Linked DNA regions of Labrenzia sp. VG12. The protein of the gene in region 1 interacts with the protein of each later gene in a pairwise test. Links are inferred from orthologs where the notes say so. Each region holds a gene or a part of one and is shown on either strand. Other genes may lie near its edges.

The links.
Region 2: the proteins of hfq (region 1) and rho interact in binary tests that used the Escherichia coli proteins (3 or more experiments, as listed by UniProt). The link is inferred for Labrenzia sp. VG12 from one-to-one orthologs.

Annotation. Positions count from the first base shown.
Region 1 is NZ_CP022529.1:1,338,405-1,353,138, reverse strand. Bases 7,820-10,819 are described here. They hold hfq (RNA chaperone Hfq), read left to right. Parts: upstream 7,820-9,190; coding sequence 9,191-9,448; downstream 9,449-10,819. Other genes in these bases: hflX (GTPase HflX), read left to right, coding at 9,569-10,819; CHH27_RS06130 (D-amino-acid transaminase), read left to right, coding at 8,141-9,004; trkA (Trk system potassium transporter TrkA), read left to right, coding at 7,820-8,038. Also shown: tRNA dihydrouridine synthase DusB, read left to right, coding at 1-14; CHH27_RS06155 (nitrogen regulation protein NR(II)), read left to right, coding at 11-1,162; ntrC (nitrogen regulation protein NR(I)), read left to right, coding at 1,165-2,604; CHH27_RS06145 (PAS domain-containing sensor histidine kinase), read left to right, coding at 2,986-5,250; CHH27_RS06140 (sigma-54 dependent transcriptional regulator), read left to right, coding at 5,240-6,607; more of trkA, read left to right, coding at 6,662-7,819; more of hflX, read left to right, coding at 10,820-10,849; CHH27_RS06115 (hypothetical protein), read right to left, coding at 10,860-11,606; mazG (nucleoside triphosphate pyrophosphohydrolase), read right to left, coding at 11,721-12,548; CHH27_RS06105 (twin-arginine translocase TatA/TatE family subunit), read right to left, coding at 12,882-13,112; CHH27_RS06100 (ABC transporter permease), read right to left, coding at 13,105-14,259; CHH27_RS06095 (ABC transporter permease), read right to left, coding at 14,256-14,734. UniProt on the Escherichia coli protein: RNA chaperone that binds small regulatory RNA (sRNAs) and mRNAs to facilitate mRNA translational regulation in response to envelope stress, environmental stress and changes in metabolite concentrations.
Region 2 is NZ_CP022529.1:4,196,421-4,210,988, reverse strand. What follows is about bases 3,509-6,342. They hold rho (transcription termination factor Rho), read left to right. Parts: upstream 3,509-4,209; coding sequence 4,210-5,475; downstream 5,476-6,342. Other genes in these bases: CHH27_RS19535 (GNAT family N-acetyltransferase), read left to right, coding at 6,263-6,342; CHH27_RS19540 (GNAT family N-acetyltransferase), read left to right, coding at 5,593-6,165; hemJ (protoporphyrinogen oxidase HemJ), read left to right, coding at 3,509-3,913. Outside these bases: CHH27_RS19570 (shikimate dehydrogenase), read right to left, coding at 1-554; CHH27_RS19565 (Maf-like protein), read right to left, coding at 551-1,150; CHH27_RS19560 (pyruvate, water dikinase regulatory protein), read right to left, coding at 1,172-2,026; hemE (uroporphyrinogen decarboxylase), read left to right, coding at 2,453-3,481; more of hemJ, read left to right, coding at 3,485-3,508; more of CHH27_RS19535, read left to right, coding at 6,343-6,841; tRNA uridine-5-carboxymethylaminomethyl(34) synthesis GTPase MnmE, read left to right, coding at 7,272-8,621; tRNA uridine-5-carboxymethylaminomethyl(34) synthesis enzyme MnmG, read left to right, coding at 8,927-10,813; 16S rRNA (guanine(527)-N(7))-methyltransferase RsmG, read left to right, coding at 10,813-11,469; CHH27_RS19515 (ParA family protein), read left to right, coding at 11,490-12,314; CHH27_RS19510 (ParB/RepB/Spo0J family partition protein), read left to right, coding at 12,422-13,327; holA (DNA polymerase III subunit delta), read right to left, coding at 13,578-14,568. UniProt on the Escherichia coli protein: Facilitates transcription termination by a mechanism that involves Rho binding to the nascent RNA, activation of Rho's RNA-dependent ATPase activity, and release of the mRNA from the DNA template.

The DNA.
Region 1 (14,734 bases):
GGACTGCAGCTTGACGGATCTTGCGTCTCCTTCCGGCCGGACGGCCGCTCTTGCCAGCGACGGGCCCATCATTCTGGACGCGCTTCCTCATCCTGTGCTGCTGGTGGCGCCCGATGGCGTGATTGAATCGGCGAATATGGCAGCCGAGATTTTCATGCGCTCCAGTGTATCGGTGCTCCGCCGTCATCCGATCAGCGACTTTGTTCCCTTTGGCAGCCCGCTGCTGACCCTGATCGATCAGGTGCGCGAACGGGCTGCTCCGGTCAACGAGTACAAGGTTGATATTGGGTCTCCGCGCATCGGTGCCCCCAAGGTGGTTGATATCAATGCCGCGCCGGTGTCAGACCGGCCCGGCGCTGTTGTCCTGATGTTCCAGGAACGAACCATGGCGGAAAAAATTGACCGTCAGCTGACTTCCAGGGGCGCGGCGCGCACCGTCACGGGACTTGCGGCCATGCTGGCGCACGAGATCAAGAATCCGCTGTCGGGCATTCGCGGCGCCGCTCAGCTGATTGAACAGTCGGTGCCTGCCGAAGACCGGGCCTTGACGCGATTGATCATGGACGAGACCGACCGGATCGTGAAACTGGTTGACCGGATGGAAGTCTTCTCGGACGAGCGGCCTATCGAACGCGAACCGGTCAACATTCATATCGTTCTCGACCATGTGAAGCGGCTGGCCGATTCCGGTTTTGCGCGCGACAAGCGCATTGTCGAGGTCTATGACCCATCGCTGCCGGCCGTGTTTGCCAACAAGGATCAGCTGATCCAGGTCTTTCTGAATCTCATCAAGAATGCCTGCGAGGCAATCGGTGACGATCCTGACGGCGAGATCAAGGTGTCGACCGCATTCCGCCCCGGCGTGCGGCTGTCGGTGCCGGGCACCGATGACAAGGTCAGCTTGCCATTGGAGTTCTGCGTGCAGGACAACGGCCCCGGTGTGCCGGACGATCTTCTGCCGCATCTCTTCGAGCCATTCATCTCAACCAAGACCAACGGTTCCGGCCTCGGCCTGGCACTGGTTGCCAAGATCATAGGTGATCATGGCGGCGTCATTGAATGTGACAGCCAGCGCCACAAAACCGTTTTCCGGATCCTGATGCCTGCATTCACGGGTGAAGGGGAGGCGCTGCCGACCCCGTCCAGCAAGGGAACGATTTGACCATGCCAAGCGGCACGATTTTAGTTGCTGATGATGATGCGGCCATCCGCACGGTTCTCAATCAGGCCCTGTCCCGTGCCGGTTATACCGTCCGGCTGACGTCCAACGCCTCGACCCTGTGGCGGTGGGTGTCCTCCGGCGACGGCGACCTGGTGATTACGGACGTGGTGATGCCCGATGAAAACATTTTCGACGTGCTGCCGCGCATGAAGAAAATGCGGCCGGAACTGCCGGTTCTGGTGATGAGCGCGCAGAACACGTTCATGACCGCAATCAAGGCGTCTGAAAAAGGCGCATACGAGTATCTTCCAAAGCCCTTTGACCTGAAGGAACTGACCAGCATCGTCCAGCGGGCGCTGGAAGAGCCGAAGAGAAAACCCGCCGTCGACCTCGAAGACACAGGCGAGGGCATGCCTCTTGTCGGGCGGTCTCCCGCCATGCAGGAGATCTACCGGGTTCTGGCGCGGCTGATGCAGACCGATCTCACGGTCATGATCAATGGCGAGTCGGGAACGGGCAAGGAGCTCGTTGCCCGTGCCCTGCATGACTATGGCAAACGCCGCAACGGGCCATTTGTTGCCATCAACATGGCAGCCATTCCCCGGGACCTGATCGAGGCGGAGTTGTTCGGCCACGAGAAGGGCGCGTTTACCGGCGCACAGAACCGCAGCTCAGGCCGCTTCGAACAGGCCGACGGCGGAACGCTGTTTCTCGATGAAATCGGCGACATGCCGATGGAGGCGCAAACCCGTTTGCTGCGTGTTCTCCAGCAGGGGGAATACACGACGGTTGGTGGCCGCACGCCGATCAAGACCGATGTCCGGATCATAGCAGCGACGAACAAGGACCTCAGGCACCTGATCAACCAGGGCCTCTTCCGGGAAGATCTCTATTTCCGTCTGAATGTCGTACCGATCCGGTTGCCACCGCTGCGCGAGCGCGTTGAGGACATTCCGGATCTGGTCCGGCATTTCTTTACCCTGGTGGAAAAGGAAGGTCTTCCTGCCAAGCAGATCGACCAGGGCGCCTTGAACCTGCTGCGGCGCTACCGCTGGCCTGGCAACGTGCGCGAACTGGAAAACCTGGTGAGAAGACTGGCTGCGCTCTATCCGCAGGATGTCATCAGTGAAGTCCTTCTGGAACAGGAACTCAGCCAGCCGACAGTCTCCCAGATGGAAGAGGAAGCTTCGGAAAACATCAATCTTGGCAACTCAGTTGAACGCTATCTGGCGGGATATTTCGACACGTTTGGCGAAGCCTTGCCACCTCCCGGCCTCTATCACCGCATCCTGCGCGAGGTCGAATATCCGTTGATCAGTGCTGCTCTGGCGGCGACACGCGGCAATCAGATCAAGGCGGCCGAGCTTCTGGGGGTCAACCGCAACACGCTGCGCAAGAAGATCCGGGACCTCGATGTCCAGGTGATGCGGCTGAGCCGGTAGTTCGAACAAACAGCGGAGTCTCGTCCACCTCCGGAAGGTATTCGTCCAGTTCGGCGATCTGGTGTTGCAGCGTGGCGCTGGTTGCCTGGTAGACAAATACGTTGATGAGCTGATTGAAGCGAACTGGTCCCGAGGGTGCTACGCCTGTTCTGCTCACTCGGTCAGGGGAAGCCGGTTCGGCGGAGACTTGTTCTTGGGTCGCGTGTTCTTTTGGAAAAAAGAACTTAAAAACAATGTTTTGTGTTTCTTTTGGTGCTCATCCACCGCATTTTTTCAGCGCTGCGCTTCCTCTGTCTCAATTTCGCAACAATGTGTGATAAGTTTGCCGCAAACAGGTAATGAACCCGCACGAATTTGCGGGTTCTGGGCGTTTGAGGCCGAATGATACTGGAAGCTGAACAACAGACAGTCGCACCGTCCAGCGCGGCGGGAAAGATCTGGCGCCGGATGGGGCTCGCCATCATGGTGGTTGCGCTGGTCTCCATCGGCGTAACCTTTGCAATCCTGATGGGTCTGACGTCAATTGATCCGACACGCGACGTCATCATGACGGCGATGACTATCAACGGTGCGCTTGCTGCCATCCTGCTCGGTGTCATCTCCTTCGAGATCCTGAAACTTTGGCAGGCGCGCCAGCGCGGGCGAGCAGCCGCGCGCCTCCATGTGAGGGTTGTTGCACTCTTCAGTGTTGTTGCTGCCGTGCCGGCTGTTCTCATGGCCATTCTGGCTGCAGTGACATTGGACCGCGGTCTGGACAGATGGTTCGAAGACCGGACCCGACAGATCATCGACAATGCGCTGACGGTGGCGCAGGCCTATCTGCAGGAACATGCAAGGGTGTTGCGCGGCGACCTGATCGCCATGTCGAACGACATCGACCGGGCAAAGGCGGTTTACGAGTTCGAGCCCACGCGTTTCGATCAGTTTTTTGCCGCTCAGGTGTCGCTGCGCGGTATCCTTGCGGCCTATATCCTGAACGACAGCGGTGAAGTGGTCACACGGGTCATTCTGGATCCGGCGATTGAAGTTCCCTTGCCGCCGGCGGACAGTTTCTTCAGAGCCAAGTCGGGAGATCCGATCCTGATTGCACCGGGCACGTCCAATCTGGTTGGCGGCATCATGAAACTGTCGGCCTATGACAATTTCTACCTCTATGCCGTTCGCGCGACCGACCGGCGCGTTCTTGAATATCTGCGGCTGGCCGAAGATGGTGCTTCTCAATACCAGCAGATGGAAAACAGTCGTTTCGGCGTGCAGTTTGCCTTTGCGCTTGTTTATCTCGGAGTGGCGTTGGTTCTCCTTCTGTCAGCAATCTGGATCGGTTTCGGGTTCGCCAACCGGCTGGTGTCGCCGATCAGGGCCCTGATCTCGGCAGCGGATGAGGTCGCCAAGGGCAATCTTGCCGTCAAGGTCCGGACGGAAAAATCGGGTGGTGATCTTGCCAATCTCGGCGAGACCTTCAACAAGATGACCGGGCAGTTGCTGGGTCAGCGCGACGCGCTGCTGGCAGCGAACGAACAGATCGATCGCAGACGCCGGTTCAATGAAGCGGTTCTGTCAGGGGTCTCGACCGGTGTGATCAGTGTCGACGACGAAGCTTCGATCATGCTGGTCAACCGCTCTGCGCTCGAGTTGTTGCAGCTTGATGAGGTTCAGATCCTCAACAAGCCCCTAGGCGAGGTGGTGCCCGAACTCAGCGATTGTGTCGCCGACGTTCAGGCAAACGACAATGATCGTCTTCCGGAAACCCAGATAGAGGTTACCCGGGGCGGACGGTTGCGCACGATCAACGTCCGGATCACCCGTGAGCAATCCACCCGGCGTGAGCAGGGCTTTGTCGTGACGCTGGACGACATTACGGATCTGGTATCTGCCCAGCGCAATTCTGCCTGGGCCGATGTTGCCCGCCGTATTGCCCACGAGATCAAGAACCCGTTGACGCCGATTCAGCTGTCTGCTGAGCGGATACGCCGCCGGTACGGCAAGAAGGTCGAGGATGACCGTCAGGTGTTTGACCAATGCATCGATACGATTGTCCGCCAGGTGGGCGATATTGGTCAGATGGTCGATGAATTCTCCTCTTTTGCCCGCATGCGCAAGCCGAAGAAAGTGAGCGGCGACATGCGCGAAGTGGTCCGCGATGCCGCCTTCATGCAGTCCGTAGCCAATCCCGACATCAGCGTCACGGTGGATGTGCCGCCCGAAGCCGTTCCGGCTGTATTCGATGCGCGTCTGGTGGGGCAGGCTCTGACCAATGTGGTCAAGAATGCGACTGAAGCCGTTGGCGCCCGGACCGGCGAAGACATGCCCAAGGGCAAGGTCGAGGTTCGGCTTCGATCAGATGACACCGACGGTTCGGACAGAATTGTTATTGATGTTATTGACAATGGCATCGGTCTGCCCGAGGAAAACCGGGCTCGGCTTCTGGAGCCATACATGACCACGCGGGAAAAGGGGACCGGTCTCGGCCTCGCTATTGTCCGCAAGATTCTGGAAGACCATGGCGGCGGCATTGAATTGCTGGACGCCCCGAAAAGCAACCCTGACGACACGGGAACCCTGGTTCGACTGACAATGGCTGTTCATGCCGACGTTGACCAGGAGACCGAACCGCAAAACCAAGCAGTGACTGCCCATGGCGCATGATATTCTAGTCGTTGACGACGAAACCGATATTCGCGAGATGATCGCGGGCATTCTGGATGATGACGGGTATGGAACACGTACCGCACATGATTCAGACAGCGCTCTTGCTGCGGTTAAGGAACGCAAACCGTCGCTTGTCATTCTCGACATCTGGCTCATGGGCAGCCGCCTGGACGGTCTGGCGCTCCTGGATCTGTTCAAGGAAACCGATCCGGACATGCCGGTTGTAATCATATCCGGTCACGGCAATATCGAAACCGCGGTCTCGGCCATCAAGCGCGGCGCCTATGACTATATCGAGAAGCCGTTCAAGGCGGACCGGCTCATCCATATTGTCGAGCGTGCGCTTGAGGCCTCCAGCCTGAAGCGGGAAATCCGCGATCTGAAGCAACGCAGCGGCGACAGCAACGAGATCATCGGCAACTCGTCGGCAGCGCATAATCTGCGTCAGACCATTCAAAAGATATCCGGCACCAACAGCCGCATTCTGATCGTTGGCCCGTCAGGCGCGGGCAAGGAGCAGGCGGCGCGCATGATTCATGATCAGTCGCCTCGTCACAAGAGCCCGTTTGTCGTCCTGAATGCCGCGACCATCACGCCGGCGCGTATGGAAGAAGAACTTTTCGGTATCGAAGACGAAAACGGAAACTTGCGGAAAATCGGGGCGCTGGAAGAGGCGCATAGCGGCACGCTCTATCTCGATGAAGTCGCGGACATGCCGGCAGAAACGCAGGGCAAGATCCTGCGGGTTCTGGTCGAACAGAGTTTCTCACGCGTTGGGGGGACACAGAAGGTGCAGGTTGATATCCGCATCCTGTCCTCCACCTCAAAAAACCTCGAAGAGCATATTGCGTCCGGGTTGTTCCGGCAGGATCTCTATCACCGACTGAGCGTGGTGCCGCTTCGTGTGCCGGGCCTTGCCGAGCGCCGTGAGGACATTCCGGTTCTTGTTCATCACTTCATGGATCAGATTTCAACCGCATCCGGTATCCCGCTGCGGCCGATCGGCGACGATGCCATGGCGGTTCTCCAGACCCATGACTGGCCAGGCAATGTGCGTCAGCTGCGCAACAACGTCGAACGGCTGATGATCCTGAGCCGGGGTGAACCGGACAGCACCATCACGGCCGACCTGTTGCCGGCGGAAATTGGCGAGACCTTGCCGAACCTGCCGAGTTCGGGCACCGGCGAGCACCTGATGTCCGTGCCTCTTCGTGAAGCCCGAGAGATCTTTGAGCGTGAATATCTTCAGGCTCAGATCAAGCGTTTCGACGGGAACATCTCGCGCACGGCCGAATTTGTCGGTATGGAACGATCTGCCCTGCACCGGAAGCTGAAAACCCTCGGAATGACCTGAGGGCCTGTGCATGGGCTGTGGTGACAACGGGCTGACCGGGAAAGGGATCTTTCCATGAAAATCGTGATTTGTGGCGCGGGGCAGGTGGGCTACGGCATTGCCGAACGTCTGGCTGCGGAACAAAACGACGTCTCGGTGATCGATTCCTCGCCCCAGCTGATCAATGCCATTGGCGACCAGCTGGATGTGCGCGGCTTCGTCGGTCATGGCGCTCATCCTGACATCCTGGCGCAGGCCGGCGCGGAAGAGGCGGACATGATTGTGGCCGTGACCCTTTATGACGAGGTCAACATGGTCGCGTGCCAGGTGGCGCATTCCCTGTTCAATGTGCCCACCAAGGTCGCTCGCGTACGTGCGCAATCCTATCTGCAAGGCCGTTGGCGCAACCTGTTCTCGCGCGACAACATGCCGATCGACGTGATCATTTCGCCGGAAATCGAAGTCGGTGAAATGGTGTTGCGTCGGCTGGCCTTGCCGGGCGCTGTGGAAACGGTTCGCTTTGCGGATGATCAGGTCGTTGTTGTCGGGATCATGTGCGAAGAGGACTGTCCCGTTGTCGACACACCCCTGCGCCAGCTGACGGAACTCTTTCCCGATCTCGGGGCCGTTGTGGTCGGGCTTTACCGGAACAACAAGCTGTTCGTGCCCAAGAGCAGCGACTCCATCCTGACCGGCGATCTGGCCTATGTGGTTGCCCGCCGGGACCAGGTGCGCCGGACCCTGAGCATCTTCGGTCACGAGGAGCCGGAGGCGGCCCGCGTCATCATTGCAGGCGGCGGCAATATCGGGCTCTATGTCGCAAAGGCTCTGGAACAAAGGCAGACCGGCACCAAGATCAAGCTGATCGAAGCTTCGCGCGAACGCGCCATGGCCGTTGCCGATGACCTGAAACGCTCGGTGATCCTGCATGGCAGTGCGCTGGACCAGACCATTCTGGACGAGGCCGATGCCGGGGATGCGGACACGATGGTGGCGCTGACCAACGAGGACGAGGTCAACATCCTGTCCTCGGTCATGGCCAAGAAGCTTGGCTGCCGCCGCTCACTGTCCCTTCTGAACAATCCGAGCTATCCCGCCTTTGCCAACGCGCTCGGCATCGATGCCTTCATCAATCCGCGTGCCGTGACCATTTCAAGGATCCTGCAACATGTGCGCAGGGGGCGTATCCGGGGCGTTCATTCGTTGCAAAACGGTGCTGCTGAAATCGTGGAAGCCGAAGCGCTGGATACGTCGCCACTGGTCGGCAAACCCCTCAGGGTGATCGACCTGCCGTCAGGTATCCGAGTGGGAGCGGTGTTCCGCGGCGGCGAGGTGCTGACACCCAATGGCGATCTCCAGATCCAGGCGCAAGACAGGATTGTGATTTTCGCCGTCGCAAATCGCGTGCGGCAGGTCGAGCAGATGTTCCGTGTCAGTCTTGACTTCTTTTAAGGCATTTCGCTCGTCTTCAGTTCTTGCAATTGCCTGACCGAAAGGTCAAAACTTTCAAAAATACCAATCGGTTCAGGTTGAACCGTTCATTCTGGAGGACACATGAGCCGGATTGCCTATGTCAACGGCCAGTATGTACGTCATGCCGATGCGGCTGTGCATGTGGAAGACCGCGGTTACCAGTTTGCCGATGGCGTTTATGAGGTCTGTGAAGTCTGGCAAGGGAAGATTGTCGATATTCCGCGGCATCTGGACCGGCTTGGCCGCTCGCTCTCTGAATTGCGCATCGACTGGCCGATGACCCGCAAGGCCGTGGAGTTTGTCCTGCACCAGGTCGTGCGTCGGAACCGCGTGCGCAACGGGCTCGTCTATATCCAGGTAACGCGTGGCGTTTCCAAGCGCGATCACTTCTTTCCGCCGGAAACCGTTGCACCTTCGATCGTGGTAACGGCGCGCTCCGCCAATCCGGCGGCAGCTGCCGCACAGGCGGCCGAAGGCATTGCCGTGGTCAGCTATCCGGAAAACCGCTGGCCGCGCGTCGACATCAAGACCGTTGCTCTGCTGCCGAATGTGCTGGCCAAGCAGAATGCAAAGGAGAACGGTGGCAAGGAAGCCTGGTACGTGGATGCAGATGGCAATGTCACCGAAGGCGGGTCGACGAATGCCTGGATTGTCACCAAGGAGGGGGCGCTCGTCACGCGTCCGGCCGAAAGTGGTATCCTGCGCGGGATCACGCGTGCTGTCGTTCTTGACCTAATACAAAAGGAAGGGCTGACCTTCGAAGAAAGGCCATTTAGTCTGAAAGAGGCCTTTGAAGCGAAGGAAGCTTTTGTCACGGCTGCGACCAGTGTCGTGATGCCGGTGACACGCGTTGATGGCAGAATGATCGGCAATGGCCATCCCGGTTCGGTCGCAACGCGATTGCGCGAACTGTTCCATACTGCTACTGATTTGCAGGCGGTATGATTCGATTGGCCTTATTGGGCCAAAAAACGAGACAATGACGGGCTGAGGCAGACAGCCCCGACTGGTGGGCAAGACAATAAGCAGACAATACGTCAAACCTTAGTGTTTGAAATAGAACGGCTTTTGACGTTAAGCTGCTGAAACGCCGGATGCTCGGCCGCATCCGGGGCAAATAGGATAAAAAGACTGATGGCTGAGCGCGCACAAAATCTCCAAGACACTTTTCTTAATCACGTTCGCAAACAAAAAACTCCTCTGACAATTTTTCTCATTAATGGTGTGAAATTGCAGGGCGTTGTGACCTGGTTTGACAATTTCTGTGTCCTGCTGCGCCGGGACGGGCACTCGCAGCTGGTTTACAAACACGCGATTTCCACAATTATGCCAAACGGACCTGTTCAACTGTTCGATCAGGCAGAGGAAAACGCTGAAAAGGCAAGCTGATTGAAACCGAAGTCTCGCGCAGAAGATTTCTCTAAATCCAACGGCACGGAAGAACCCGGGCAGAAATCGCTGAGAGTAAAGGACACTGGGGTGGACCGTCTGCCCCAGCCCTTTCGTGCGATGATCCTGGAGCCGGTCCTGTTGACCCGAGATGCCAACAACAGTGATCTGCGCGGCAACCGCAGCCCCGAAGCCCGGCTGGAAGAAGCCATCGGTCTGAGCGCTGCAATCAATCTCAATATTCTTCAGTCCGGTGTCGTCAAGGTCAACAATCCGAAGCCGGCAACGCTGTTCGGTGAAGGCAAGGTTGCCGAACTCGCAGGCATTGTCGCCAGCGAGGACCTTGATCTTGTGGTCATCGACCACCCGCTGACGCCCGTCCAGCAGCGCAATCTGGAACGACGCCTGAAGACCAAGGTCATTGACCGGACCGGGCTCATCCTGGAGATTTTTGGTGATCGGGCGCGCACCAAGGAAGGCCGGCTGCAGGTGGACCTTGCCCATCTGACCTGGCAGAAAAGCCGCCTCGTAAGATCCTGGACCCACCTTGAGCGCCAGCGCGGTGGCGCCGGCTTCATGGGCGGTCCGGGCGAGACACAGATCGAGGCTGACCGCAGGCAGATCCAGGATCGCATCATCGCATTGCAGAAGCAGCTCGAGCAGGTTCGCCGGACCCGGGATCTGCATCGCAAGAAACGCAAGAAGATCCCTCAGCCGGTCGTCGCGCTGGTCGGTTACACCAATGCTGGCAAGTCAACGCTGTTCAACCGACTGACCGAGTCCGACGTCTTTGCAAAGGATCTCCTGTTCGCGACGCTCGATCCGACGCTCAGAAAGGTGACGCTTCCCCACGGGCGTGAGGTCATCCTGTCGGACACGGTGGGGTTCATCTCCGATCTGCCGACGCATCTGGTCGCTGCGTTCCGGGCAACGCTTGAAGAGGTTCTGGAAGCTGATCTGATCCTGCATGTGCGGGACATTTCCCACACCGACACCGATGCCCAGGCCGAAGACGTCAAGAAAACGCTGACAGATCTTGGCGTGGATGCCCAGACAGGGGCTCCGGTCATCGAGGTCTGGAACAAGATCGATTGTCTGGATCCTGCCTATCGCGACAAGTTGCTGACGGAAGCAGGTGCGGAAGGTCCTGTTGCTCTCTCAGCCTTGACAGGTGAGGGCATTGAACAGCTGTCTGCGCGCGTCGACGCCTTCATGGCGCAACATGACGACATTCTGACCGTAAAAGTGCCGGTTGCGGAAGGGGCGCTGCTCGCCAGGCTCTATCAGATGGCAGAAGTGCTTGAGCGGAGCGATGCCGAAGATTTCGTGACGGCCGAGGTGCGTGTCAGCGACAAGCAGCGCGGGCCCTTCCGCGAGACCTACGCCTCCTTCATTCAATAGGCCTTGTGCCCTAGTTGGCAGAGATGTTCGAGCCCGGCTCGGCCTGATGGCAACAGACGGTGATCGGGGCCTGAATTGTCAGCAGGTTGTTCAGGAGATCTCTCTTTTCGGCAAAACCCGCGCGCTTGGTAAAGGCCATCACGAGCGGGTGTTCGTGAAAGACGTGTACCTTGTAGTCCCGGGACTTTATCGACAATTCGGCGGCAACGAAGCGAAGCACGTTCGGATCGGTCAGGACAACATCGACGCGGCCGGCCGCCAGCACGCGCGCCAGGTCGTGTTCGTTTTCGGCGCCGTCTTCAACCTGATAATGCTCCAGGATCTCGCGCTGGATCTCGATCGGGTAGACGTAGCTTCCGACAAAGCCGATCCGGTGCCTGTCGAACAGGTCCTCCACATTTGACCAATTCAGGTCGGCATCCGCGTTCATCACGGCCCCGACCACAGACTGGCTGACGGGAAGGGAGGGGGCAAACCCGTCCAGGACCTCTTCAGGCCAGGCCGGGAAATAACCGACATAGGCCGGTGACTTGGCGATTGCATGTGCACGCGTCCAGGGCATGTAATCGACAACGAGATCAATATCTGCCCTGCCAAGCGCCGCTCTCAGGGCCTGGACGGCCAGTCCGCCATCCTGCAAGGCCGACCCCGAATAGGGAGGCCATTCGAGCGAGGCAATCCGCCAGGTTTCCGCGCGTGTTTGCTGACTTGCTGCGCCGACAAGCAGAATAACGAAGGAAAATAGGCGCAGCCACATGGTCGCGTCGTGCTCGTATTTGTTAAAACGATCCGACGCATCATGAGCGAAGCACAAAAAAGAGGCAATCTGGCGATTCGTACAGTAAAGGAAAAGTGGAGCTGGTCAGAAATTCTAGTCCTGATTGCCTTTTGCGGCCTGCCAGGCAGCTTCCATCTCTTCCAGCGACATGGCCTCAAGCGTGGTTCCAGTCCTTTGGGCCTGGTTCTCGATCGACGAGAACCTTTTGCGAAACTTTCGATTGGTTCGCCGAAGGGCCTCTTCCGGATCGATGTCGAGATGGCGGGCCAGATTGGCGAGGGCAAACAGGGTATCACCGAGTTCGTCCGTCATGCGGTCCTTGTCCGGTGTGCCCTTTGAAAGTTCTTCGTCGAGTTCGTGGGTTTCCTCGCGGATCTTGTCGAGCACCAGTCTCGCATCGTTCCAGTCGAAGCCGACCCTTGACGCCCGGCGCTGCAACTTGTCAGCCTCCTGAAGTGCGGGAAAGGCGGTCGGCACATCGTCGAGGAACCCCTTGTTCGGTTCAACAAGGCCCAGCTTTTCCCGTTCAGCGCGTTTTTCTGCCCGTTCTTCTGCCTTGATCCGTTCCCAGATGCCCTTCACCAGGTCCGGTTTCTCGCCGTTTTCATCGCCAAAAACGTGAGGGTGACGACGGATCAGTTTTTTGGTGATGCCTTCGACCACGTCGCCGAAGTCAAAATGTTCGTCCTCCTCGGCCATGCGGGCGTGATAGACGACCTGAAGGAGCAGGTCTCCGAGTTCCTCGCGCAGCTCCACCAGATCGTTCTTGGCGATGGCGTCCGCGACCTCATACGCCTCTTCCAGCGTATAGGGTGCGATGGTCGCGAAATTCTGCTCCAGGTCCCAGGGACAGCCAGTCACGGGCGTCCGGAGCGCGGCCATGATTTCGATAAGACGGGAGATGTCGCGGCTGGGGGTCATGGAAGGCCTTGGGTCAATTGGTCAGGTCAGCAGGAAGGGTCTTGCGGGGTTATGGCAAATCTTAAGACCCATTGAAACCGGATATCTGGTTTCAGCCGTCGCGGAGCCGTCTAACTCTCCACCGTCATTCCGGACAAGTAAGGCGCAGCCGAACGCCGATCCGGAACCCAGACATCATCTGCGCTGAAAGCGCTCAAAATCCGTCTTGTTTCGAGTTCGCTTGCGCTCACGCTGATGTCTGGTTTCCGGATCGGCGCGCAGCTTCACTGCGCTTGTCCGGAATGTCGGTGGAGGGTATGGCAACCTATGGGCCTAAGCGGCAGACAAGGGGCTTTAGGAGAAGTTCATTGCGAAAGTCATGAACAGCCAGCCAACAAAGCCCAGAATGGCGACAATCACCATGAGAATCCGCATAGCCTTTGAATGCCCCTTGAAACCGTCATAGGGAGCGCGCCTTCTTCTATATTCCGAATAATTATCGAGCAGTGGCGCAAGCAGAAAGGCTGCGAACACCAACAGGACCACCGCAGCAATCAAGAATTCGGACCATGAAAAGTCAGGCACGCCCCCCCCTGACCGACGGGTGCCAGAAGGTGACGGCGCGTTCCAGAAGGGCGATGAGGCCGTAGAACAGGGAGCCGGCGAGGGCCGCGACCGCGATCTCCGCCCAGACCATGTCCACGTTCATGCGGCCGACTTCCGTGGAGATCCGGAAGCCCATGCCGACAATCGGCGTGCCGAAGAATTCCGCCACGATGGCGCCGATAAGGGCCAGGGTGGAGTTGATCTTCAGCGCATTGAAGATGAAGGGCATCGCCATCGGCAGGCGCAGCTTGAGCAGGGTCTGCCAGTAGCTGGAGGCATAGGTCCGCATCAGATCGCGCTGTATGCTGTCGGACGCGGCAAGGCCGGAGACCGTGTTCACCAGCATCGGAAAGAAGGTCATGATGATGACGACGGCGGCCTTGGACGGCCAGTCGAAGCCGAACCACATCACCATGATCGGCGCAACGCCGATGATCGGCAGCGCCGAAACTAGGTTGCCGATGGGCAGAAGACCCCGGCGCAGGAAGGGGACCCGGTCGACCAGGATCGCCACGATGAAGGCGCTGCCGCAGCCAATCACGTAGCCGGCGAGAACGGCCTTCAGGAAGGTCTGCTGGAAATCGGCCCAGAGTGTCGGCACCGAGGTCGTCAGCCGGACCCAGATTTCCGAAGGAGCGGGCAGAAGCACCTTGGGAACCCCGGCCCCTGTGACGATCAGCTGCCAGAGCACCAGCAGGGTGATGCCGAAAATGGCCGGGATCGCCAGATTGACCAGTCTTTGGGCGAGCGGAGATGCTGCCTTCCAGATTGCGAGCCGTTCGACAAAGAGCCAGGAGGCAGCCCAGGTGGCCACCGTCAGGGCCCAGAAACCCAGCCTGGCTTCTCCGGCATGGTTCGTCACCGTGGACACCAGCAACCACGCGGCAACGGCCGTGACCAGGCCCAGGATCAGGTCGCCGACGAGATTGCGCATGAAGCCGAGCTCGTAGCGCACACCGGCGATTGCCAGGATGACCAGACAAATTGCCAGCCGCGGCACATCCATGATGCCATAATCAGGGCCGAAGATCGGGCTGAACAGGCCGACAACGACCATGGCGACGACAAACCAGGCCAGAAGGGCGGGCATGTCAAACCGGCGTTTGGAAGCAGACATTGTTGTCATCGCGCCATCCCCATGCGTTTCAAGGTGAGTTTTTCAAGGATGCCGATCAGCGCCACCAGGGAACCGGCCAGGAAGGCGGCCATCAAAAGCGCGGACCAGATCTGGACCGTCTGTCCGTAATAGGATCCGGCCAGGAGACGCGCACCAAGCCCGGCAACGGCGCCGGTCGGCAGTTCTCCCACGATTGCCCCGACAAGAGACGCGGCCATGCCGATCTTCATGGAGGTGAAGAGATAGGGCACGGCATAGGGCAGGCGCAGCTTCCAGAACGTCTGGAGGCGGGTCGCGGAATAGGTGTGCATCAGATCCATATGCATCACTTCAGGTGATCTGAGGCCCTTCACCATGCCGACGGTAACCGGGAAGAAGGACAGGTAGGTGGAGATCATCGCCTTGGGAAGAAGACCGGAAATGCCGACGGCGTTCAGAACCACGATAATCATCGGTGCGATTGCCAGGATCGGGATCGTCTGGG
Region 2 (14,568 bases), 2.9 Mb from region 1 along the record:
AGAACTGTCCCCAGCTTGTCCCAGGTATAAGCAACCGTTCCGGAGCCAAACTCCTCCACAAGTGCTATGGCTTTTTCGTAAGTCCGGTTGACGATATGCACCGCTGTGAAGTTTCGGGAGAGCAACGCCCAGACAATGGCGCGCGCCGCACCGCCAGCTCCCAGCACCACAGCCGATTCACGTGAAACGTCCCAGCCAGGCGCAAGCTGGTCGAGATTTCCGAGAAAGCCGAGCCCATCGGTATTGGCACCGCAAAGCCGGCCGTCCTCATCCAGCCAGAGCGTATTGGCCGCACCCATGGCCTCTGCTGCCTCATCAAGCCAATCACAGCTTCCGGCCGCCACTTCCTTGTGCGGCACAGTGACGTTGGCACCATTGAGACCAGAGCGCGCGAAATTGCGAAAAAAGTCGCCGGCCTGTTCCGGGGCAACGTCTACCCTCTCGTAACTTCCTGAAATTCTGTGTTTTTTCAGCCAGTAGCCATGCACCAGTGGCGAGCGGGAATGCGCAACCGGGTGACCGGTGATGGCCGCTTTTCGAAAGGCCTCACTCATGTCTCGATCACCTCCAGGGCGCGCAATTCACCCAGTAGAGGCAGCAACGGCAGCCCCAGAATCGTGAAATAGTCGCCGTCAATCTTTTCAAACAATTGCACGCCAAGGCTTTCCAGCTGATAGGCGCCGACACTGGAAAGCACCGCTTCGCCTGCATTTGCCAGGTAGTGACCGATGAATTCCGGTGTCAGGTCGCGCATCGTCAGACGGGCGGTCGAAACCTGCCGCCAGATTGCTTCGCCATCCCTGGAAATCACCACGGCGGAATGCAGCTCGTGGGTTTTGCCTGAAAAGGCCAGCAATTGCCTGCGCGCCGCTTCCATGTCCTCGGGCTTGGTGCGGCGTTCTCCTTCAAAGGCCAGGATCTGATCCGCACCGATGACAAGGTCCCCCGGCCGTCGCGCGCTGACGTCATTTGCCTTGGCTTCCGCCAGAACGCTGGCAAGATCCTCCGGCGGGAAACCTGCTTCCAGCAGCGGAGCTTCAACGGCACGCTCGTCGACATCCGCCGGGTCAATCTCGATTGCGAGCCCTGCATTTTTCAGAAGTTCCGCGCGGATTTTACTGCCGCTCGCCAAAACCAGTGTCATTGCCATTCCTTCAGTCTGGTGCCGCGCTCAAAGATTTTCTTCGCCGGCATCTTCCCGCTTTTCCTTGTAGTCCTTGAACAATGTGAGGATCTCCGCCGCCGTTTCTTCCACAGACCGGCGCGTCACATCAATCAACGGCCAGCCCTGCTCGGAGCACAGGCGCCGGGTCATGTTGATCTCCTGGGAGATTTCCTTCCGATCCACATAAGTGTCGTTATAGCCTTCCGAATTCAGCGACAGCACCCGGTTCCGGCGGATCTGCTGAATGCGTTCGGCCGAGGCAATCAAACCGACGATCATCGGTGTTTTCAGCTTTTTCACATGGTCGGGAAGGGGAATACCGGGCACCAGCGGGACATTCGCGGCCTTGATGCCGCGATTGGCCAGATAGATGCAGGTCGGCGTCTTCGACGTGCGCGAAATGCCGAGCAGCACAATATCCGCGGATTCCAGATCGTCCCAGATCTGGCCGTCGTCATGCATCATCGTGTAGTTCAGCGCTTCCATGCGCTGGAAATATTCCGCGTCCAGCTCGTGCTGGCCACCAATCCGGTGGGTCTGGGTCACATTCAGATAGGACTGGAAGACCGCAAAGACCGGATCCAGAATGTTGACAAAGGGAACACCGAGTTCGCGGCACTTCATCTCCAGCCGCTTGGCGATTTCCTCGTCGACCAGCGTGTAGAGAACTATCCCCGGCGCCTTGCTGATTTCGCTGATGACCCGATCAAGCTGTTTTTGCGATCGCACGAGCGGATAGACATGCTCGATTTCCTGGACATTTTCGTATTGAACCGTTGCAGCGCGCGCCACGGTCATCAGGGTTTCTCCGGTGGAGTCGGACACAAGATGCAGGTGAAAGTAGTGTCTCGACTTGTTCACGGTGTCATCCCCAGGCCTGTTGATGATTTGGGCAGATCGGTTTCAGCCTTGTGCCTATCACGAAGTTTATGCCCGCTCAGCCGAAATTGTTAACAATGCTTAAACGCGCGCAAACCGATGCCGAAACGGATGTGCATGGATGTGGATTAACATGTCCGCTGTGACATATCGACAGACTGTCCACTGACGCCCAATTCCTTAACGAAACGTAAACACGCGAGCAAGCGGTTGGAATATCTGCGCTTATTCTGTTATCGACTCCTGGGGAGGAAATCTGCTGCACAATCGCGCCGATTTTTCCCGCCAAGAAAATCAGCCGCATGGATTGTGGACAGAAAATGATCCCGGTAATCCACGCACAAATAGAAAAAACAGATTCAAAATAAGAATCTTTATTGATTTGAAATGTGGGAAAGGCGCAACCTCATGCAATCCAAAGACAGGGCAGTGATGCGGGTTCTCTCAGGAGAAAAACTCTGGCCGCCCCCCATCTGGATGATGCGTCAGGCAGGACGCTACCTTCCCGAATATCGCAAGGTTCGATCCCAGGCAGCCAACTTCCTGGAGTTCTGCTACACGCCCGACCTTGCAACCGAAGTCACTCTCCAGCCGATACGCCGGTATGGCTTTGATGCAAGCATTCTGTTTTCCGACATCTTCGTCGTACCGGACGCGATCGGGTACCCGGTTCGTTTTGAAGAAGGACGGGGTCCTGTTCTGGAACCTCTCTCATCCGACCTCCTGGATCGTCTGGAGCAGGACAGAGCCGAGGATCATCTCAAACCGGTCATAGAGACGGTTTCGCGGCTTCGCGCCGAGCTGCCCACGGAAACGACCCTGTTGGGCTTCTGTGGCGCTCCCTGGACCGTTGCGTGTTATTCCGTCGCCGGCCACACCACCCAGGATCAGGTTGCCGCGCGTGTTGGTGCCTATCGGAACCCGGATCTGATGCAGCGGTTCATCGACCAGCTGGTAACGGCTTCGATCCGCTATCTGATCCGCCAGCTCGATGCAGGTGCCGACGCGGTGCAGATCTTCGACACCTGGGCTGGTGTTCTCGACGAGGCCGGTTTCAAGCGCTGGTCGATCGAACCGACACGGCGGATTGTCGACGGCGTGCGCAAGGAACGTCCCGACGCCAAGATCATCGGATTTCCGAAAGCCTCTTCCGCCCGCATGGCAGCCTATGTGGAGGGCACGGGAGTGGACGCGGTCGGCTTTGACTGGACGGCGCCGGATGAGGTGGCCCTGAATATCCAGAAGAAAGTGCCGATCCAGGGCAATCTCGATCCGATGCGGCTGGTTGCCGGCGGCAAGGCGCTGGAAGACGGGGTCGATCACATCCTGAAAACCTTCGACAAGGGTCCCCTGGTTTTCAATCTGGGTCACGGCGTGACACCGGATGCGGATCCGGAGAACGTGGCCCGCATGGTCGAACTGGTCAGGAAAGGCTGAGCCGTGGATCTCTTTCTCTGGATCAAGGCGCTTCACGTCATTTCGATCATCGCCTGGATGGCGGGCATGCTCTACCTGCCCCGGCTCTTCGTCTATCATGTCGATGCCGAACCGGGCTCCGTTCAGTCGGAAACCTTCAAGGTAATGGAGCGCCGTCTTCTGAAGGCCATCATCAATCCGGCCATGATCGCCTCCTGGCTCTTCGGTCTCTGGCTGGCCTGGGAACTGCAGGCCTGGCAGGACGGCTGGTTCCACGCCAAGTTCCTGTTCGTTCTCTTGATGTCCGGGGTTCACGGTCACCTGAGCAGCTGCGTGAAAAAGTTTGCCAGGGACGAAAACACGAAGCCGGCGCGTTACTACCGGATCCTCAATGAGGTGCCGACGGTCCTGATGATCGGCATCGTCATTTTCGTGATCGTCAAACCGTTCTGAATTGCCTCAACGGGAGTTATGGGCGGCGGCTGGACAGCGGCTGCCCATTTCACAGATGGCCGGACATGTCGGTAGCCTAAAAAACTGGCAGTTTTCCCGGCTTGCGCTTTACCATAAAACGACGTATCTTCCGCCCATCTTCTAACGGCGCAGTGCACGTTTTCAGTCGCACCGCAGATGCCGGACAATCTGGACACGTCTAAAAGTCTCTCAGATATCTTCTGGCCGACCCATCACATCCGGCTCAGAACGACCTTCCAAATCTCATCCAAAACAACAAATCAAACCCCAACTCGATGCGGGAAATGAAACTCAAAGACCTAAAAGAAAAAACACCGACAGAGCTGCTCCAATTTGCCGAGGAGCTTGAAGTCGAAAACGCCAGCACCATGCGCAAGCAGGAGCTGATGTTCGCCATCCTGAAGAACCTCGCGGCCCAGGATGTGGAAATTATCGGCGAAGGCGTCGTCGAGGTCCTGCAGGACGGCTTCGGCTTCCTCAGATCTCCCGATGCGAACTACCTGCCGGGCCCGGACGATATTTACGTCTCACCCTCGCAGATCCGCCGTTTTTCCCTGCGGACAGGGGACACAGTCGAAGGGCAGATTCGCAGCCCGAAAGAAGGCGAACGCTACTTTGCCCTTCTGAAAGTGAACACCATCAATTTCGAAGATCCGGAAAAAGCCCGGCACAAGGTTCACTTCGACAACCTGACACCTCTTTATCCGGACGAACGTTTCCGGATGGAAATCGAAGATCCGACCATCAAGGATCTGTCTTCCCGGGTCATCGACCTGGTTGCGCCGCTCGGGAAGGGCCAGCGCGCCCTGATCACCGCACCGCCGCGCACGGGTAAGACCGTCTTCCTTCAGAACATTGCCAAGTCGATCACCAACAATCACCCGGAATGTTATCTGATCGTTCTTCTGATCGATGAACGTCCGGAAGAAGTGACTGACATGCAGCGCACCGTGAACGGGGAAGTGGTGTCGTCGACCTTCGACGAACCCGCCTCCCGCCACGTGCAGGTTGCCGAGATGGTGATTGAAAAGGCCAAGCGCCTGACCGAGCATGGTCGCGACGTTGTCATCCTGCTCGATTCCATCACCCGCCTGGGCCGTGCCTACAACACCGTCGTGCCGTCCTCGGGCAAGGTCCTGACCGGTGGTGTCGACGCCAATGCGCTGCAGCGGCCGAAGCGTTTCTTCGGTGCTGCCCGTAACATTGAAGAGGGCGGTTCTCTGACGATCATCGCGACCGCTCTGATCGACACCGGCAGCCGCATGGACGAAGTCATCTTCGAAGAGTTCAAGGGGACGGGTAACTCCGAAATCATCCTGGACCGGAAGATTTCCGACAAGCGCGTTTATCCTGCGATCGATATCCAGCGCTCCGGCACCCGCAAGGAAGAGCTTCTGGTTCCGCACGAGCGGCTCAAGAAGACCTTTGTTCTGCGCCGGATCCTCAACCCGATGGGCACGGTCGATGCGGTCGAGTTCCTGCTCGACAAGCTGAAACAGACCAAGTCCAACGACGACTTCTTCGACAGCATGAACACTTGATCCGATCCGGATCTCACACTATCCAGAGGCGCGACTCGCTAGAGTTCGCGCCTTTACTTTTTGTTAACACTCCCTGTTTCACGTGAATCCACCCACCTTTTGATTCGGATCCGTTTCATGACCAAGACTGTTTTTCTGGAAACAGACAGATTGCTCCTGCGCGCGTGGCAGGAAGGCGACGTTGAACCTTTTGCGGCCTTGTGTGCTGATCCGGAGGTCATGCGTTATTTCCCTGAACCATTGACCCGGGAGAAATCAGAACAACTGATCGCGCGCGCGCAGGAAAAGCAGGAGAAGGACGGTTTCTCCATTGCCCCTGTCGAAATCAAAAAGACCGGAGAATTCCTTGGCTTCGTGGGTCTGAATGTTCCAACCTACGCTGCACCATTGCCGTTCGATCCATGTGTTGAAATCGGCTGGCGATTGAGCAAGTCATCCTGGGGAAAGGGATATGCGAGCGAAGCGGCCAGGGCCTGGCTTCGATTCGGTTTTGAAACTGTTGGTCTTGAGGAAATCGTTGCCTTTACCATCCCGGCCAATCTGCCATCGCAAAAAGTCATGGAGCGGATTGGCATGACCCGCGATTTCGACGGTGATTTCCGCCATCCTAGCCTTCCGGCAGATCATCCGATTTCCGAGCATGTGCTTTACCGGTTGAGCAAGACCAACTGGTTGGCACAGCAGGTGTGACCGATACTGAAGGAGGCCCGGTGGCAGATTCACGTGAAACGCTTTCGGACATCCTCAGCGATGGACGTGAGATCAGGTTTCAAGCCCTGAAAGGCGGATGAAGACAGTGCCGACCGACTTTGAACTGGAAACAGATCGGCTCAGACTTCGAATGTGGCGGGAGGCCGATCTGGACGCCTTTGCTGCCATCTGTGCTGATCCGGCCGTGATGCGGTTCTTCCCGAACTGTCTGACCAGGGAAAAAACGGCGAAGCTGATTTCCATGGGTAGAGACTGTTTCGAAAGGCACGGCGTTTTCTATTCACCTCTGGAAGTCAAGTCGACCGGAGAATTCATCGGCTTTGCTGGTCTCGATGTCCATTCTGCCGGTTCCTTGTCTTTCGCTCCCTGTGTCGATATCGGCTGGCGTTTAAAGCAAAGCGCCTGGGGTATGGGGTATGCAAGCGAGGCTGCCAGGGCCTGGCTTCGATTCGGGTTCGAGACGAAGGGATATGAGGAGATCGTCTCTTTTACCATCCCGGGCAACAGCCCTTCGCGGCGGGTCATGGAGCGGATCGGAATGACTCGGGATGGTGCAGGCGACTTCCGGCACCCGGCAATTCCGAAGGATCACCCATGCTCTGTTCATGTGCTCTATCGCCTGTCCAGGCAGGAGTGGAAACACCAATCTGGATAGGGTGAACATCGGTAGCTCTCCGATTCACGTGAAACACGGAAGCGGAGGATTTCGACAGAGACCAGGTGTTTCACGTGAATCCGTGATTTTGAATCGGCTCCGATATGGGGAGCGGCCAAGCTGGGGGAGTAGGTACTCCGACCTCCAGAATGTCATTCTAAAGAGGCACATGGCGTCTCGCCTGCTGGATAGACAGATAAAAAGCTCTGTTGAATTCCTGGCCCATCCTCTAGACGGTTCTGGGTTGAAGCGGCAATTCGTTTAGCCGATAGCGCCGTGATTGATTCACGTGAAACAAAGGCTTCCGCGAAATCAGCACCCGGCTTTGTTTCGATTCGCCCGCGGAACGGAAGGCGAGTGATCTTCCGGTTGGTGGAAAGACTTGTTAAAGAGGCGGTCCATTCCTGCAGGACCGGCTGAAAGAGAAAAAATGGCAGACACGATCTTTGCGCTTTCCAGCGGCGCGGTGCCGTCCGGCGTTGCGGTGATCCGGGTGTCCGGACCACGGACCCGGGAGATCGTCGAATGTCTGTGCGGCCGCCTGCCGGAGCCGCGCAAGGCGATGCTGTCACGGCTTGCCCATCCGCAGACTGGCGATGTTTTGGATGAGGCGCTGGTTCTCTATTTCGAGGGCCCGGCGAGTTTCACAGGAGAGGATGTCGCCGAGTTCCAGTGCCATGGAGGTAGGGCCGTTGTCGCCGGTCTTCTGTCTGTCCTGAGCGGGTTCAACGACTGTCGTCCTGCGGAGGCGGGGGAGTTTACACGGCGGGCCTTTGACCGGGGCAGGATGGATCTGACAGAGGTTGAGGGCCTTGCCGATCTCATCGCCGCGGAGACCGAAAGCCAACGCCGCCAGGCCCTGCGTCAGATGGGGGGCGCGCTCGGAACTCTTTACGAGAATTGGCGAAAGAGGCTCATCCATATGCGGGCGATGATCGAGGCGGATTTCGATTTTGCCGATGAAGAGGATGTTCCCGGCAGTGTCGCCGACGAGGTCTGGAAAGAGGCGAGCGGCCTTCACGGTGAGATTGCCGATCACCTGGTCAGGTCGAAAAGCGGCGAACGGCTTCGCTCCGGTCTGCAGGTCGTCTTGATGGGCGCACCGAATGCCGGCAAGTCGAGCCTGCTGAACGCCATTGCCGGGCGGGATGTTGCCATCGTGACGGAGGAAGCCGGCACCACACGGGACGTGATTGAGGTCCATCTGGATCTCGGCGGGTACCCGGTGACCCTGGTCGACACGGCGGGTCTGCGCCAGACCGATGGTATCGTGGAACGGGAGGGCATTCGACGCGCGGAAGAAAAGGGACGGTCCGCCGACCTGATCTTATGGGCTGTGGAGCCGGATGGTGTTGAACTGAATGACCCGGCCGCAGGCTTGCCGGAGGACCTGCGCAGCCATGTGCCGGTCTGGACTGTGCGCACGAAGAGCGATCTTGAGACTCTTCCGGAACAAGACTCTTCCGGAACGATCCAGGAGATTGCTTGTTCCAGCAAGAGTGCAGACGGCATGACACCCTTGTTCACCCGCCTGACACGTTTTGCTGAGGAAACGATTTCACTTGGCGAAGCGCCTCTGGCAACGCGGGAACGGCATCGTCATTATCTGACAGAATGCCTGGCCGGGTTGCGGACCGCAGTCGAGTCAGAGCATCTGCCTGGCGAACTTCGGGCCGAAGACCTGCGCAGGGCGGCTGATGCGCTCGGGCGGATTACGGGTCGGATCGATGTGGAAGACCTGCTGGATGTGATCTTCCGGGATTTCTGTATCGGCAAATAGCCTGTTTCACGTGAATCATTTGAAGGTATCTGCGGGTCGATTCAGAACCGGAATGTGTTTCACGTGAATCCGGTGGTTTCTGTTTAACGGGATCTGATCCGCTTGAGGTGCGGGTCGGCTATGCGGCTTTGAATTCCGCTTTGACCCAAAAGGGCTCTCGGCTTATAACTCCCTGCGTACAAGTGCCGGTCAGACCGGTCTGTGATAGTCTGGCGATTGCGCCGGACATTGATCCTCAACAACCGATCCGGATGATGCTGGGCCCCAGGTAAATGACTCCTCGGGCTCTGTGAACGGTAGAGACTATGAACGATCAGGAACTGACATTCGATGTTGTCGTGATTGGCGGTGGCCATGCGGGCTGTGAGGCCGCGAGCGCCGCAGCACGGGCAGGCGCCAGAACGGCGCTTGTGACACATCGCTTCGAGACCATCGGGGTGATGTCCTGCAACCCGGCCATTGGCGGTCTGGGGAAGGGACATCTGGTGCGCGAGATCGATGCGCTCGACGGGCTGATGGGCCGGGTCGCTGATCAGGGCGGGATCCAGTTCCGTATGCTCAACCGGCGCAAGGGGCCGGCCGTTCGCGGGCCGCGGGCCCAGGCCGATCGCAAGCTCTACCGTGAAGCGATGCAGCGGGAGATCGCTGCGATTGACGGTCTTTCGGTCGTGGAAGGGGAAGCCCACAAGATCCGTTTCGCGGTGACGGAGGATACCCGTGCTGTTGCTGGTCTCGAGCTTGCTGATGGACGAATGGTTCACTGCAAGTCGATCGTCCTGACAAGCGGAACTTTTCTGCGTGGCCTGATCCATATCGGTGATCAGAAGATCCCGGCGGGCCGCTCGGGGGAAGCCCCGGCCATGGGTCTGTCGGAGTCGCTGGAAGAGATCGGCTTTGAACTCGGTCGGCTGAAGACGGGGACGCCGGCACGCCTGGATGGCCGGACGATCCACTGGGACAGGCTGGACGAGCAGCCAGGCGATGAGGATCCGATCCCGTTCTCGGCGCTGACAGAGAAAATCGAAACCCCGCAGATCCCGTGTCACATTACCCGGACGACGCCTGAGACCCATCAGATCATTCGGGACAATCTCTCCCGGTCCGCGATGTATTCCGGTGAGATCAAGGGTCGTGGGCCGCGTTATTGTCCGTCGATCGAAGACAAGATCGTTCGTTTCGGCGATCGCGACGGGCACCAGATTTTCCTGGAGCCGGAAGGCCTGGACGATCACACGGTCTATCCGAATGGCATTTCGACTTCGCTGCCGGAAGATGCGCAGATCGCTTTCCTCAGGACCATTCCGGGTCTCGAGGATGTCGAAGTGCTGCAGCCGGGTTACGCGATCGAATATGACCACGTGGACCCGCGCGAACTTCGGCCGACGCTGGAAGCCAAGCGCTGTGATGGTCTTTATCTGGCCGGACAGATCAACGGTACGACGGGCTATGAAGAAGCGGGCGCGCAGGGGCTGGTCGCTGGTCTGAACGCGGCTTTCAAGACCGCCGGGAAGGACCCCTTGGTCGTCGATAGGTCGGAAGGCTATATCGGCGTGATGATCGACGATCTGATCACCCGCGGGATCACCGAGCCCTATCGCATGTTCACCTCGCGCGCCGAATACCGTCTGTCGCTGCGGGCAGACAATGCCGATCAGAGACTGACGCCGCTCGGTATCAAAGCGGGCTTTGTATCGGATAAACGGCGTCAGGCGTTCGAAGACAAGATGGTCAGGATCGCCGAAGCGCGGGAGTTGCTGAAGTCACTGACCGTGACACCTTCGGAGGCTCAGAAGAAGGGCCTGCCGGTCAACCAGGATGGCGTCCGCCGCTCGGCCTTCGATCTGCTGTCCTATCCGAAGGTGACCTATGAAGGGCTGACGGCTGTCTGGCCGGAGTTACAGGACATTGACCCGGCCATTGCGGAGCAGGTGGCAACGGACGCGCTTTATGCGGTCTATCTGGATCGGCAGCAGGCAGATATCGAAGCGCTGAAACGCGACGAAGCCTTGCAGATCCCCGATGGTTTCGACTACGAAGCGATTGTCGGTCTGTCCAATGAGGTCAAGCAGAAGCTTGTCGATATCCGGCCGGCGACCCTTGGCCAGGCCTCGCGCATGGACGGTATGACACCTGCGGCGCTGACATTGATCCTGTCGCATCTGAAACGCCAGAGCCAGCGGGGCGCTGCCTGATGGGCCGACCCGTTGTGTTGAACAGCTCTGGACAGGTTGTGCATAAGTATGGGGATGTTTCACGTGAAACGTTGGAGCGTCTGCAGATCTATGTGGACCTGGTTTTGAAGTGGCAACCCGCACAAAACCTCATTGCGCCGTCGACAATTCCCGACATCTGGACCCGGCATGTGGCGGACAGTCTGCAGACCCAATGGAGTTATCCAGAGGCCCGGACCTGGGTGGATATCGGCAGCGGGGGCGGGTTTCCCGGCGTGGTCACCGCCATCCTTCTGTCTGAAACACCGGATGCGCATGTCCACATGATCGAAAGCAATCAGCGCAAGGTCGCCTTCCTGAGGACCGCCTTGCGGGAAACCGGTTCGAAGGGAACGGTGCATCCTGGCCGGATCGAATCGGTTGCGAAAGAGTGGTCCCATGGCCCGGTGGATGCTGTCTCTGCCCGCGCTTTGGCTTCGCTTGACCTGCTATTGCAGCTGTCAGAGCCGTTTACAGTGACAGGTGCAAAGGCCGTTTTCCACAAAGGTCAGGATTTTCAGAGAGAAGTTAACGAAGCCTCTGCCCGTTGGCAGTTCGACATGGTAGAAAAGACCAGTCTTGTTGATCCTATGAGCCGGATGCTTCTTCTTTCAGACATTTCAGCCCGGCCGGAGTAGCCCAGGAAGGTCTTGTGGCAATGAGCATGCTTCCCGAAACGCCGCGCGTGCTCGCGCTGGCGAACCAGAAAGGCGGGGTGGGGAAAACCACGACCGCTATCAATCTCGGCACTGCGCTTGCCGCCATTGGCGAAAAGGTGCTGGTGATTGATCTCGACCCACAGGGCAACGCGTCTACCGGTCTTGGCATTGAACATCGCGACCGCGGTCTGTCGACTTATGAAATTCTGAGTGGCGACTGTTCCCTGGCAGAGGCTGTTCGGGAAACCGCTGTGCAGCGTCTCTGGGTGGCGCCTTCCACCATGGACCTTCTGGGCCTGGAACTGGAAATCGCGTCGACAAGCGATCGTGCCTTCCGGCTGCGCAATGCGATCCAGCAGCTGACGCATTCGCGTCTGTTCCAGGAAATCGGCTTCACCTATGTTCTGGTCGATTGCCCGCCGTCCCTGAACCTTCTCACCATCAATGCGCTGTCCGCGTCGCATTCCATCCTTGTGCCGCTGCAATGCGAGTTCTTTGCGCTTGAAGGTCTGAGCCAGCTGCTCAGCACGGTGGAGCAGGTCAAGAACGCGCTCAATGCCGAGCTCAGCATCCATGGTATCGTCCTGACCATGTATGACAGCCGCAACAATCTCTCCAGCCAGGTGGTTGCCGATGTTCGCGAGACCATGGGCGACGCGGTCTACGACACGATCATTCCGCGCAATGTGCGTATCTCGGAAGCGCCATCTTATGGCAAACCGGCTCTGCTTTATGATCTGAAATGTGCCGGCAGCCAGGCTTACCTGCGGCTGGCATCCGAGATCATCCAGCGTGAGCGGGAATTGCGCAAGGTTGCGGCCTGAGCAACGACGTTGGATTCGGGTCCGAACTGACATTTTGCGACCGTGACGGCTGGGCCACTCTCTGTCACGGTCTATCTTATTGAAATATAAAAAGAAAAAGGTGCGGCATGGCGGAAAAGGACGTCAAGAACAAACGTTTGGGACGGGGTCTGGCGGCCCTGATCGGAGATTCGGCACCTGAGGCTGCCGCGCCACCCGAAAAGATCGTTCGTGACAGCCGCAAGGTGCCGATCGAACACCTGGAGCCGAACCCGCGCAATCCGCGCAAGACCTTCACCGAGAAAGACCTTGCAGACCTTGCGGAATCCCTGAAGGCAAAGGGCATCGTACAGCCCATTCTGGTGCGTCCGGCGGCCGGCAAGCGGGATCGCTTCGAGATCATTGCAGGTGAGCGCCGCTGGCGGGCCGCGCAGCGGGCAGGACTGCACGAAGCACCGATCATCATTCGCGATGTCACCGATCAGGAAGCTCTCGAGCTTGCCATCATTGAAAACGTCCAGCGTGCGGACCTCAATCCGATCGAAGAGGCGATGGGCTACGAGCAGCTGACGGCTGAATTCAGCTACAGTCAGGGCGAACTGGCCAAGGTGATCGGCAAGAGCCGCAGCCATGTCGCCAACACCATGCGGCTTCTGAAGCTGCCCAACTCGGTCAAGGATTACCTGGCCGAAGGTCTGCTGACAGCAGGGCATGCAAGAGCCCTGATCACGGTCGACGATCCCGCCGCCCTTGCTGAGCTGATCGTCGAGAAGGGTCTGACCGTTCGTGATGCTGAAAAGATCTCCCAGGATCCGGATGCACTTGCGAAACTGAAGGGTGAAAAGCCTCCGGTCGCCAAGGCCGAGAAGGACGCCGACACCAAGTCTCTGGAAAAGCGCCTGACCGACTCCCTTGGCCTGAAGGTGACAGTCGGGCACAAGCCGGGCAAGGAAGCGGGCGATCTGAAGATCAAGTACACTTCGCTGGAACAGCTGGACGAGCTGTGCAAGAAACTGGGCGTCGAAACGCGGTAACTTGCTGTCGTAAAAGAGTTTTATGAGCCGGAGCCACTATGTGGTCTCCGGCTTTTGTTTGTTTGCCCTACTGCACAAACACCCAATGTCGTCATCCTGAGGAGGTGCGTAATACCGTCTCGAAGGATGGTCGCTTGTCAGGTGTATATGGAGACGACCCTTTGAAACGCGCGCAAACGCTCCTCGGGATGACGCTGGTGGGTGTGGTTGGCACAGAGAAGAAGAACGGAAATATCGCTCTTCAGGCAACCTAGCGCCGCTGGTTCCGCGCCCTCGCGACACGGCCGAGGGTCAGCAAGGCTTCAGACAGGACCGGAACGCCAAGGGCGTCGTTCAAGCGCGATACTCGAGTGGCTTCGCTCAGGATCTGCATGGCCCGTTCCAGATCCTTCAGCGCCCAGATCCGCAGCTGCAGAGAGAATTTCGGCTTTCGGGTGAAGAAGATCGGTGGACGCTGGCCATCGATGACGGCCTGGGCCGGTTTGCCCTGGTCCACATCGATTCGCATCCGATGCAAATGCTGGAAATGCTTGAGGGTCTGGTTGGCGATCACCGAAGCCTTGGAGCCGGCATCGGCCAAGCGTTCCAGGCCATGATCGAGCGTTGCGAGATCGCCGGTCGCCGCCGCGTCGATCAGTTCGGACATCTCGAAGGCCGAAGCGTCGCCGATGACGGCCTCGATGTCCTCACTCTCGATACGGCCCTTGTTGAGGGCGTAAAGACAGAGCTTTTTCAGTTCGCCGCGGCTGGCCATGCGGTCGCCGCCTAAAAGGCTGTGCAGGGCCGCGCGGGCTTCGCGTGTAATTGTAAGCCCGGCTTCCCGCGTTTCCTCGTCGATCAGCTGGTCGATGCCCCGGTCATTGTCGGCGTAGCAGGGCAGTGCGATGGCGCGCTTGTGGCCTTCGATGAGCTTGCGAAGGCCAACGCCCTTCTTGATATCGCCGGCTTCCAGAACAACCAGTGTCTGCCAGTCGTCCAGTTTCAGGACCGGGTCGACCGCCGGGGTCAGGTTCTTGCCGGACGCATCCTTGACCCAGACAATCCGGCGTCCGCCAAAGAGCGGAACGGTCAGGACTTCGTCGATCAACCGATTCGGATCCGAGCTGATTTCCGAGGCGTCGATCTTGATGAGATTGAAAGGATCGCTGTCGCCTTCGGAGGCCTTCGAGACCAGCTTGGTTGCCCGTTCCGAGACCAGGCCCGTGTCCGGTCCGAAGACAAGCACAACACCGCCGGCCTCG